Linked DNA regions of Gimesia maris. The protein of the gene in region 1 binds, or shares a complex with, the protein of each later gene. Links are inferred from orthologs where the notes say so. Each region holds a gene or a part of one and is shown on either strand. Other genes may lie near its edges. The genes, in order: yajC and GmarT_RS15935.

Region 1 (5,733 bases):
CAGGGTCTGGTTCAAACTGTCATTGACCATGCTGGTCGTCAATGCGGGATTCTTGCCTCGTACTTCACGTATCCGGTCGAAGACCACAATGGTATCGTTCAATGAATAACCGACGATCGTCAGAAACGCAGCAATCATAGGCAGGTTGATTTTGAAGTCATTCAATCCCAGGATCGGCCCCAGGGCCGTGTCGCTGAGATAAGCACCCAATGCAACCATTCCCAGCACAACCAGCACGTCATGTACCAGGGCAGCGACTGCAGCCAGACCGAAGGTAATTCGCTGGAAACGGAACCAGATATAAGCCACAATCGCAATCAGACTGATCAGCATCGCCAGTAAAGCAGATTCCTGCATCTCACTGGCCACTGAGCTGTCAAAACTGTTCACTTCATCCAGAATGGCAGTTGTCGCCATCACATCCTGCATCGCAGCAAGCGCGGTTTTCAAATCGTCCTCCAGCAGATCTGGCCCGGCCTGCATGGTCATTTTCTTGAACCGCTTATCCGCTTCCTCTTCCTTGCTGTCTGCTACACCCTGCAGTTGAAATTCAGGAATTCGATCATATTTATCTGAGCCATCAGCATTGGTGATACCTGCAATTGCTTCTTTCAGGTAGTTATCAACGGTAGACGTTTTCACTTCGCCACTGAAAGTCAATGAGACCTCAGTACCACCCGGTGAGTCCTCGCTGCCGGTCAGCTTTTTGACGTCACCATACTCCATGGTCACCTTACGCAACTTATGAGCTGCGTCACCGAAGGCTTCATTCAGTTTCCCACGAATCGTATTAGTTGCCGTGGTCTTAGTATCACCTGCATCCGCGTCATTTAAAGTTGTTCGCAGACGGAAGAAACGTCCTTCAGAAGCGGGATCGTTTGAAAGTTGCAATTGCTCAATTGTCAGGCTGTTGCCAAATGGCCCCTGCAACAGTCCTCGTACATCGTCAATTTCCTGTTTGTCTTCGAACTCGAACGTGACCATGGTCCCGCCGGTGAAGTCAATATCCAGGTTTTCCTGGCCACGCGTCACCACCACAATCAGACCGATCACAATCAATGCCCCAGAGAAAAAGGCGGCAATCATCTTCTTTCCGATGAAGTCGAGGTTCGTTGTACCAACAATACTCATCATTTTCAGATCGGTAATCCAGCGTTTTCGTTCGAAGATATCGAAGAACAACCGGCCCACATACAGGGCCGTGAACATACTCATCACAATCCCGATGAATAACGTGACTGCGAAGCCGCGTACCTGGTCGGTCCCGATAATATACAGCACTACAGCCACAATCAGTGTGGTCAGGTTGGCGTCAACAATCGTCGTGAAAGCACGGGAAAAACCGTTATTGATGGCCATTCTCAAGCTGGAGCCGCGGGCTTTTTCTTCCCTGATACGTTCGAATATCAAGACATTCGCATCAACCGCCATACCGATCGTCAGTACCAGACCAGCTAAACCGGGCAGGGTAAACGTAGCATCAATAAACGACATGCAGCCCATCACCAGCAGCAGGTTCAGCGTCAGACAGATGTTCGCCACGACCCCCGCAAACCGATAATAAATCAGCATGAAGATAATCACGGCGCAAGCGGCAATCAGAATTGCCTGTTTCCCTTTTTCCTGGACATCACTTCCCAGCAACGGGCTGATAGAGAATTCAGAAACAGGTTCCGGCTTCAAAGGAACTTCCAGAGCACCGGCATTCAATACATTCAACAGTTCATTCACTTCTTTCTGAGTGAAACGACCGGAGATGATCCCTTCGGTGCTGATCGTATCCCGGATACTGGGGGCGGACTGAACTTTGCCGTCCAGCAGCACAGCCAGATGCCGTTCAAATCCATCTTTACTGGGACGGTTTTTAGAAGTCAGCGTTCCAAACAGGCTTCCGCCTTTTGCATTAAACACGAACCGAACCGCAGGACCACCATTCTGGTCAGTGGTCTGGCTGGCCCGTACCAGGTATTTCCCGGTGACACGTCGATCTTCATTCGGTTCAATCAGAATCAGAACTTCCTCACCCTGAGTCCCGTCTTCGCGAGTCACAGGTCGGGCGACGATCTGATCAACGCCTTCGTATTTGTCATCGCCTTTGACTTCACGCCAGCTGGCAACCACACGTCCCTCTTTATCGCGAATGTCTTTTTTCTCGGGATTCTCCAGCGCTCGCGCCACTTCATCAGCATGATCGCGGTCTCTCCGGTTGGCAACAATAGCAAATTCCAGGCTTCCCAGGCGGGTAATCAACGATTTGATTCGCTGGACGTCTTCTGAATCCGCACCGGGAACGATGACTTCAATCCGATTCTGACCGACTTTGCGAACAGTGACTTCTTCTGTACCTGAGGGATTGATACGTCGCCCAATGGCACCGACCATCTGATCCATCACTTCGTTAGAGAGCTCTTTTTCACTCTGTGATTCATCTACTTCAAAGACCATGTTCGAACCGCCGGCAAGGTCGATCCCCAGGCGAATGGCATCGCGCCAGTCATGCCCGTGAGTCACCTGCCAGACAAAGGGAGTCGCAGCGATCACAGCTGTGAACAGGACCAGACCAATTTTCTTCCCATAGTCCTTCATTTTAAGTGCGCGGGCAATTACCACCCCCAACACGAAAGGTACTACAAACACGGCAAGAATAATCGCTATGATACTCCAGCCTGAGATACTTGATGGCGCTTTTTCAGTCACTTCCGCAGCGAAAAGACCTGCTGAGTGAAATTCAATCCCTGTCATTCAATTAGTCCTGAAACGATACTGTTTTATGCGGGCCGATTCATTCGGCGCTAAAGAATTACGCTGACTGCTTCGAGTCAGATACTGACGGTCTGTTCTATACTCTGGAAACTAACTGGTAGTCTCTTTGGTTTCAACCTGATAGGGCCCCTGAATCGCACTGCGACGAACTTTGATTTTTGCATTATCATCAATTTTCAAAGTTACTTCCTGTTCATTCTCTGCGATGTTGGCAATGGTGCCAATGATTCCGCCGATCGTCACCACCCGGTCATTTTTCTTCAATTGACCTAAAGCCGCTTCACGTTTTGCCCGTTCCTTCTGCTGAGGACGAAACATGATGAAATAGAAAAAAATAACGATGGCGATCAAAGGCAGAAACTGCAGAATGGGAGAAGGAGCTGGCCCTTCTTTTACTGGTGCGTCTTGTGCAAATAGATAGAGAGTCGCAAGTAGATTGTTCATTAAGTTCTCTTCCAGTGGATGCTGGATTACTTCATAAATTAACTGATTGACTGTACTTAGGATTAACCTACATCCTGCCGGGGACTGCATTTTGCAGTTACTTCACAGTCAGAAAACTGTTTCCGCTTTGAATGATTTGGCCCAAACCTAAACAATTTCAGGAGTTATCCTGAAATGAAGTAAGCTGTATCTTAGAAAGAAGCGTTCCAGCGGGCAAGGTGAACCGCCCGAAACTCCTCAACTTGATCATTGAGAATCGCCTGACGCAAATCTCGGAGCAGTTTCTGGTAAAATGCAATATTATGCAGAGAGATCAAAATTGGCCCCAGCATCTCCCGAGACATGAATAAATGCCTCAAATAAGCCCGGCTGTAGTCCCGGGAGCCGGGAGAATCAATCTCGGGGTCCAGCGGACTGGGGTCTCTCACATGCTTCTGATTTCGCAGATTGACCCGTCCCTGGCTGGTAAAGGCCATCCCGTTTCTACCATTTCGGGTGGGCATCACACAATCGAACAGGTCGACCCCTCTCATAATTGCCTCAATCAGGTCGGAAGGGCGGCCGACCCCCATCAGATATCGGGGCTTTTCAACAGGTAACATGGGAGTGGTGAAATCGAGCGTAGTGTACATATCCTCAGGATTTTCACCGACACTCAACCCGCCGACAGCATATCCGGGGAACTCCAGAGGCAGTAAACCCTCTGCCGAGCGTTCCCGCATTTTCTGATCGGTTCCTCCCTGAACAATCCCGAAGAGAGCCTGATCATCACGTTTCTGTGCATCACGACAGCGGGCAGCCCATTTGGTCGTACGATCAACGGCATCCTGCATTTTTTCCATGGGCACATCATGTGGCGGACATTCATCCAGACACATAATGCAGTCAGCCCCCAGTTGCTCCTGGATTTTTACCGCTTTCTCAGGAGAAAGCTCAAACAGACTTCCATCGATATGTGAGCGAAATGCAACCTGCTGATCATCCATTTTTGTCAGTTGAGCCAGGCTGAATACCTGAAAACCACCACTGTCAGTCAGTATGGGACCATCCCAGTTCATGAATTTATGCAGTCCGCCCATCTCGGCCACGATCTCGGCACCAGGACGCAGGGCCAGATGATAGGTATTCGCCAACACCTGCTGAGTACCCACCTGCTTCAACTGGTCAGGCAGCAGCCCTTTAACTGATGCCAGTGTCCCCACAGGCATAAAAGCAGGAGTATCTACAATGCCGTGGGGAGTATGCCACCGCCCCGCACGGGCTGAGGTTTTAGTATCCGTATGGAGCAGTTCAAAATGAAAGTGAGACACGAGAGTATTTCTGTTTACTAGAAGAATCGAATCAATTCGTCGCCCGGGCAGTCCTTAAACCTGCTTGAGCGCATCATTCAATATCCCCAGATACCAGAAAGCGATGCGGAAGACAACAAAGATGATAAATGCAGCCACTAAGGCCCATACCAGCCAGCCGAAAACAGCAGCTAAAGCAGTCAGGCTTCGCTGGGCATCCTGCTGAAACTGCGGACTTAATCTCTCCAGCGTTTCCGGTACCGTACCCGATGTTTCTCCGACATCCACCATATGGATGTACTCTTCTGTAAATAAACGAGTTTCGGCCAGTGCATCAGCCAGATGCTCACCGTCATTGATGGCTGCATTGACCTGGGGAATCGCTGCGATAAAGGCGCCATTACCCGTTGCTTTCAGACTGGCCTCCAGGGAATCGAGGATATTCATACCCGCCTGCTGGGTCAGAGCAAATGCCCAGGAAAACCGGGCGATCGCAAAAGAACGCATGCAATTCCCCAGGACGGGAATTTTCAGAAACAGATGGTGGAAATAGCGTTTCCCACCGAACATCCGGTCCAGAATCTGATATAGAACATAGAGCGCAAACAGTGAACCGAAAGTACAGGTCAGCCAGATCATGGCTCCGGAAGGTCCCGATAAACCAAGACCCAATACATCAATCGCGGCACCTCCCTGAGCAATTAATCCCAGGATCAGGATCATTAACGCGATTACCAGCAGGGCTACCACAAACTGAAAGACCGGCCAGGCAATCATTCGCAGGAAATTTTTCCGCATCTGTACCAGGTTATCATAATGTTCCGCCAGTGCCTTCAAAACCTCCGGCAGACCACCACTCTGTTCGGCGACACTGATCATATTCACCATCAGTTCCGGATAATAATTCCCCTGTTTCTGCAGGGCGGAGGTCACGTCATTCCCTGATTTCAATTCCATCACAATATCATTCACGGACTGCTGCAGACGATGATCACCCAGTTTTTTCCCTGCCAGCTGAAATGATTTGACGATCGAAACCCCCGACTCCAGCATCGTACTTAACGAACGACACAGCAGCGACAGAGATTTCATTGAAGCACGCGACTTGAACATGGAAACGACCTTCAGCAAGCAGAAATGAACCTGACGGGATTCTCATATCAGATGAAAGCATTTTCATTATTGCGAATCAGGACTTATCTGAGAGTGACAATCCCTTCCACATTGCGAAAAAAAA
Region 2 (6,701 bases), 1.1 Mb from region 1 along the record:
TTTTTCCGTCAGCAGAATTCCAGACATCGCGAGGCGGTGCTTCATACGAATTGAACCAGCCACCAAAAATCCAAAGCTGATCTTTGTAAACCAGTTCTCCCTGGGAATCACGCGGTTGCCACCCTGCTTTTTCGGTGACCTGGACCCAGTCCAGTTTGGGTTCGTCTGCAAAACTGATATTAGTTAACAGAAGTAATAAAAACAGGAACAGGCAAGTCGGACGAATCATAATGGCTCCAGATTCAGGCTTTTCTGGTGGGAGAGTAAGCGGTCAGAAGAATCTTAAGTGCTACAGAAGTAATCTGTTACATCTACGATACCCATCCGCTTTGCCAGGTTGCAAGCGAGCGTCGCTTCCCATTATTGAGTTCGAGAAATATTTCTGCCTGCAACCAGAGAGCGCAGCATAACATCAATCCAATATTCTGATGCTGCGTGGCTGAGGACCGTCGCTTAAAACTGATGACCTGGTTGAGGACCGTTCTGGGTCAGCGTTAAGATTTCCGGTCCCTGTTCGGTCATCAGAATCGTATGTTCAAACTGCGCAGAAAGTTTGTCGTCTTTTGTGCGTACAGTCCAGCCATCATTGCGATCTTCAACTGTTTTCCAGGTGCCGGCATTTAGCATCGGCTCGATGGTAAAACACATTCCCGGCAGTAGCAGATCACGTTCAGAACCTGAGACCGGATAATGGGGAATTCCCGGGTCAGTATGGAATTCACGTCCAATGCCATGTCCCTGGTATTGGCGGACGACTCCGTAACCCAGTTCAGTGGCATAATTGTAGATGGCTTCACCAATTTCAATCACACTGGATTCGGGTTGGATTGTATTGATCGCCAGAAACAGTGAATCAAAGGTAACCTGCACCAGTTTACGTGCTTCATCAGAAACGTTTCCTACCAGAAACGTTTCCGACTGATCGCCATACCAGCCATCGACGATGCTGGTAATATCGACATTGACAATATCACCTTCTTTAAGAACCGTATCATCGGGAATGCCATGGCAGACCACTTCATTGATACTGATACAGCAGCTCTTCGGGAAGCCCATATAACCCAGTGTAGCCGGTGTGTGACCATGAGATACAGTGTACTCATGCACGATTGTATTGATCTCATCCGTGGTGATACCAGGTTTGACATAAGGACGCAGATGATCCATCAGACTGGCATTAAACCGGGATGCGATTCTTAATCGTTCCCATTCGTATGATTTATAGATGATTGGGTTTCCGGACAAAATAACCGCCTCTATGTCAGATGTCAGTAATAAATGATCGGTAATTAGTACAGATTTTAGCGAGAGTTTTCAAACATTCATTGGAATTGTAAGGGCCATCGTCATTTTAATATGTTCAATTCAATACTAAATTGACTCTATCGGCAACTCACGCCGGGATAATCAGGTTCACGGTGATTCATAGAATAAACAAATTGAAAAAGAATTCCTATGGTTGGAAAGCCCTCTAAGTTAAAGAAAAACAAGCCACTGCTGGGAAATCATCAGAAGTGCTGGATCTGGGGTCGCAACGCCGTGCGGGAAACCTTGTTCGCTGGTTTCTGGCCGATGTATGAACTGCACCTGTCTGATCATTTAAAATCAGAAGAAATCGAGCAGTTGGAACAACAGGCTGCACGATCAACCATTCCTGTTTTCATTTCAACTGATAAAGAACTCACACAAAAATGTCGTGCCAGTGATCACCAGGGAATGATCGCTAAAATGGCACCGTTTCCTTATACATCGATTGAATTATTCAATCAACAGGAAATCACTTCCCCCCTCTTTCTGATCCTGGATCGAATTCAGGATCCGTTCAATTTCGGAGCAATCATCCGCTCTGCCGAGATCATGGGTGCGGACGGAATTTTTTCAGGAACGCATGAGCAATGTGAAGTCACCAGCCTGGTCTGTCGCACATCGGCGGGTGCAGTGAATCATGTTCCACTGGTACAGGCAACGGACCTGGTTTCCCTCTGCCGTGACTGGAAGCAAAACGGGATCAACATTGTGGGAACCGCCATGCAGGCTTCAGAGAAGTTAAACGATTATAATTTTCAGCAGCCGACGGCAGTCATTGTAGGTAACGAAGGAACCGGAATCAGTCCCGAGCTACAGGCGGAGTGTACGCACCTGGTTCGTATCCCGCAACAGGGTAAGACGGAATCCCTGAATGTCGCGGTTTCTGCCAGTATTTTGCTGTACGAAGCAAGTCGTCAGCGCAATTTCAGTTGAGTGCAACTCAAAGTTTAACCCGCTGGTGGTACTTCCGCAGTTCCTTCTTCGGCAGGAATGTTTTGTGGCCCCATGAACCACTCACTCATTTTCTGAATGATGACATACATGACGGGGACCATAAACACTCCAAACAGTGTGGCCGCAGTTAGACCAGCCACCACAGCGGTTCCCAGTGCCTGTCGACTGGCGGCACCGGCGCCCGAGGCAATCGCCAGTGGGATGGCACCCAAAATCGCACTGAAAGCAGTCATCAGAATCGGACGGAATCGCAGGTGACAGGCTTCAATTGCTGCATCGGGAATGGATTTCCCAGCCTCACGCTGCAGTTTGGCAAATTCCACAATCAGAATCGCATTTTTACTCGCCAGTGCGATCAATAACACAAAGCCCACCTGGGTGTAGATATTATTATCCAACCCGCGCAACATCGTGGCGAAGATCGCACCAAAGATCCCCAGTGGTACGGAGAGAATTACCGAAAGCGGAATCGTCCAGCTTTCATACTGGGCACATAAAAACAGATACACAAATACAATCGCCATCGCGAAGATGAATGGCGCCATGTTACCTGCTTCAATCTGCTGGTAGGCGATGCCTGTCCATTCATATCCAAATCCCTCAGGCAGAATCTCGTCACACAGTTGCTCCATCCGGGTAATGGCCTGACCAGAGCTGTATCCAGGTGCAGGATTACCAGTGATGGAGGCCGTTGGGTACAGATTGTAATGATCGACTTCCTGTGGTCCTGCGGAATCATCAACTTTGACCAGCGTATTGAGAGGCACCATCGTGCCTCTTTTATCCCTGACTTTTAACTGGCCTATGTCTGAGACCTTACTGCGATAATTTTCATCTGCCTGAACCATGACTTTGAAGACACGATTGAAGATGTTGAAATCGTTTACATAGGTCGATCCCAGATCAGCCTGAAGCGTATTAAAAACAGCATCCAGCGGTACTCCCATTTTGATCGCTTTTTCCCGGTCAATATCCAGATAGATCTGGGGGACGGTCGCACTGAAATTGGTATTGAGACCTGTCACGACGGGATCCGCATTGCCACGATCCATCAAATCGGTAACGGACATCTGTAAAACATCCATTCCAGCGGAATTCTTATCCTGAATCTGTATCTGGAAGCCTCCTGCATTCCCCAGCCCCTGAATGGCAGGCGGAATAAACGGGAAGGAAATGGATTCCTTTATTTGAGCCAGTTCCACGTGCAGCTTTTTGACCAGAGCGAACACATGCAGATCGGGAGCCTGGCGTTTACTCCAGTCTTCCAAAGCGATGATTGTCGTTGAGTAATTGGATGCATTCGAATTATTCAGAATCGAAAACCCGCCCATCGTGATCACATGCGTCGCTGATGGCAGATCAGCCGATATTTTATTAATTCGATTTTGCACTTCCCGTGTTCGATTCAGAGACGCTCCATCCGGCAACTGTGTATTAATGAAGATATAGCCCTGATCCTCATTCGGCAGGAAGCCTCCGGGCACGGATACAAACCCCACCCCGGTAGCAGCAAAGATTGCTACCAGTGGAATGATCATGATAAATGCGTGTCGCACAAAGGATTTCACAAATCTCATGTAGAAATTCTGCGAACGATCAAAGCACCAGTTAAATCCTCGGAAGAAAAACCCCCGACGTTCCTGGGTCTCTCGTAACATGAATCCACACATTGCCGGGCTCAGGGTGAGTGCACAAACTGAAGAAAACAGGGTGGCAATCGAAATCGTTAGAGCAAACTGCCGATACAGGCGACCGGTAATTCCCGGCAGGACCATGGTCGGCACGAATACCGCCAGCAGCACCAGTGTCGTCGCGATCACCGGCCCGGTAATTTCCATCATCGCAATTTCTGTTGCTTTTTTCGGTGAGCACTTTTCGGTATCCAGGATACGCGTCACGTTTTCGACAACCACGATCGCATCATCCACCACGATCCCGATCACCAGCACGATACCAAACAGTGAAAGCGTATTGATCGTATATCCCATCGCCAGCATCACCGCCATGGTCCCCAGCAATGACACTGGAATCGTAACCGCGGGGATCAATGTGGCTCTGAAATCCTGTAGAAAGACAAAGATCACGATAAATACCAGCACCAGCGCCACAATGAGTGTTTTTACCACTTCATCAATCGATGCTGTCACAAATTCAGTCGAGTCGTAAGGAACTGAATATTCCAGTCCCTTGGGGAAATCTTTGGAAAGACGTTCGAGGACTTTCCGGGACTGTTCTGCGACATCCAGTGCATTGGCACCGGGTAGCTGGTAGATAGCGATCAGCGCCGCAGGTTTACCATCCAGTTGAGAGTAACCGGAATAACTCTGTGCACCGAGTTCCACGCGGCCGATATCTTTGATGCGCGTGATCTGTCCTTCCTGGCCAGTCTTGACAATGATATCTTCAAATTCATCTGCACTGGACAGACGGCCTAATGTTGTCACTGTCAGCTGAAAGTCCTGATCTTTGGGACTGGGTTCCTGCCCGATTTGACCAGCGGCCACCTGAACGTTCTGTTGACGCAAGGCGTCAACCACGTCGGTCGTCGTGATATTCCGCGTATCCATCTGGTTGGGATCCATCCAGATTCGCATCCCGAAATCAAGAGCATTCACGACGTTTACGTCACTGACCCCGCTGATACGCGCTAATTCATCATTAATATTGATCGTCGCGTAATTGCTCAAATAGAGTCCATCGAACGTTTCATCAGGTGAATTCAACGCGACCACCAGTGTCATGTTCGTGGACTTTTTCTGAGTGGTAACTCCCTCGCGTTTTACATCTTCAGGCAGGGATGGATTGGCAATCGCCACCCGGTTCTGAACCAGTACGTTGGCCATATCCAGATCGGTCCCCACATCGAACGTCACGGTTAAGGTCATATTTCCGTCACTGGTACTGCTGGAAGACATGTATAACATGTTCTCCACCCCGTTGACCTGCTCTTCAATGGGAGTCGCGACTGTGTCTGCGACTACTTCCGCATCAGCCCCCCGATAAGTGGCCGTCACCGCGACAGTCGGCGGGGTAATATCAGGAAATAATTCCACCGGCAGCAGAGGCAATGCAAGTGCCCCAACAATGGCAATGACAATCGAAACCACGCTGGCAAAAATCGGATGATAGATAAAAAACCGGGAAAACATCGTCGTCCGTTTCGTTATTTTTAGAGATCAGAAATACAACCCAGATAAAATCACTTCGCGTACTGCAAATTCTTTATCTGGAGCTGGATTTCGGGTCAGGCTGAGTATCGCCGGCTTTCGCGTCTGTTTTTACGGGCTTCTGTTGAGCTGATTCGGAAGCCGCAGAATTGTTGGTAATCGTAACGGGACGACCTGGTCGTGCACGTTGCAGGCCTTCATAGATATACTTCTCACCCGGCTCGATTCCTTTCAGAATCACCCGCATGTTATCTTCCATCTGACCGATTTCAACGGGCCGTTTCTCGACCATGTTTTTCTCACCAACAACCAGCAAATATTTACCTGCCAGATCGGTACCGATCGCTACGTCATGGACCAGAACTGCTCCCGGGATGGGATTTCCAGGAACACGCACACGAACGTAGACACCGGGATAAAGTAACCTGCGTAGATTTTCGTCTTTGTTTTTTTCAGAATCATTCCCCGGGACAGTCTCCTTATTCTGCTGCCCGGCAGCTTTCGTTTGATCAGAATCCTGTGCAACAGGTCCTGGGACTTCAGGATTCGGGAGCTTTGCCCGTAATTGAATCGTCCCTGTTCCGGGATCGACCTTGTTGTCCCAGAAATCAACGATTCCTTCGTGTGGGTAGCCCTCTTCATTAGACAAACCGACGTAAACCTTAATGGGATTCGGCCCGCCGGGGTCTCGGCCGTTTTTTAAAGCATTCAGCAGAATTCGTTCGCTCACATCGAAATACACATAAATCGGATCCATAGTTACAATCGTTGTCAGAAGTGTATTCTCTCCAGACCCTACCAGGTTACCGGCATCGACCAGGTTGCGACTGACGGAACCACTGATCGGTGCGCTGATGCTGGTATATCCCAGGTTGATTTTTGCCTGTTCGATATCTGCTTTGGCACCATCCACTGCCGCCTGCGCCCGTTCCTTGTCCGCTCTCGCATCATCGACATCCTGGGGAGTAACAGCCTGTTTTTTTAACAATATCAAATTACGTTCCAGAGTTGCCGTAGCGTCGATTAATTGAGCATTGGCTGCTTCCAGCGCTGCCTGGGCTTTATCCAGTGTTGCCTGATATTGATTGCGTTGTATTTCAAACAGTAACTGACCTTCCTTCACTTCCTCGGAAGGAGTGAACAGAACTTTTTCCAGAATTCCATCGGCGCGTGCCCGAATATCAACTGATGCGATGGACGCCAGCGTTCCCGTGAAGTCCTGATTAAAAATCACAGTCTTCTGCACAGGTTCCGCCACCGTCACCGCCGGGG

What was found.
Region 2: the proteins of yajC (region 1) and GmarT_RS15935 are in contact, whole or in part, in a crystal structure (PDB 2RDD), measured with the Escherichia coli proteins. The link is inferred for Gimesia maris from one-to-one orthologs.

The regions. Positions count from the first base shown.
Region 1 is NZ_CP042910.1:3,254,729-3,260,461, reverse strand. Bases 1,531-4,285 are described here. They hold yajC (preprotein translocase subunit YajC), read right to left. Parts: upstream 3,208-4,285; coding sequence 2,854-3,207; downstream 1,531-2,853. Other genes in these bases: tgt (tRNA guanosine(34) transglycosylase Tgt), read right to left, coding at 3,399-4,285; GmarT_RS12130 (protein translocase subunit SecDF), read right to left, coding at 1,531-2,742. Outside these bases: more of GmarT_RS12130, read right to left, coding at 1-1,530; more of tgt, read right to left, coding at 4,286-4,517; GmarT_RS12115 (type II secretion system F family protein), read right to left, coding at 4,572-5,609. UniProt on the Escherichia coli protein: The SecYEG-SecDF-YajC-YidC holo-translocon (HTL) protein secretase/insertase is a supercomplex required for protein secretion, insertion of proteins into membranes, and assembly of membrane protein complexes.
Region 2 is NZ_CP042910.1:4,348,937-4,355,637, forward strand. The notes cover bases 2,056-5,778. They hold GmarT_RS15935 (efflux RND transporter permease subunit), read right to left. Parts: upstream 5,412-5,778; coding sequence 2,256-5,411; downstream 2,056-2,255. Other genes in these bases: rlmB (23S rRNA (guanosine(2251)-2'-O)-methyltransferase RlmB), read left to right, coding at 2,056-2,241; GmarT_RS15940 (efflux RND transporter periplasmic adaptor subunit), read right to left, coding at 5,485-5,778. Also shown: GmarT_RS15920 (Kelch repeat-containing protein), read right to left, coding at 1-229; map (type I methionyl aminopeptidase), read right to left, coding at 454-1,245; more of rlmB, read left to right, coding at 1,456-2,055; more of GmarT_RS15940, read right to left, coding at 5,779-6,701.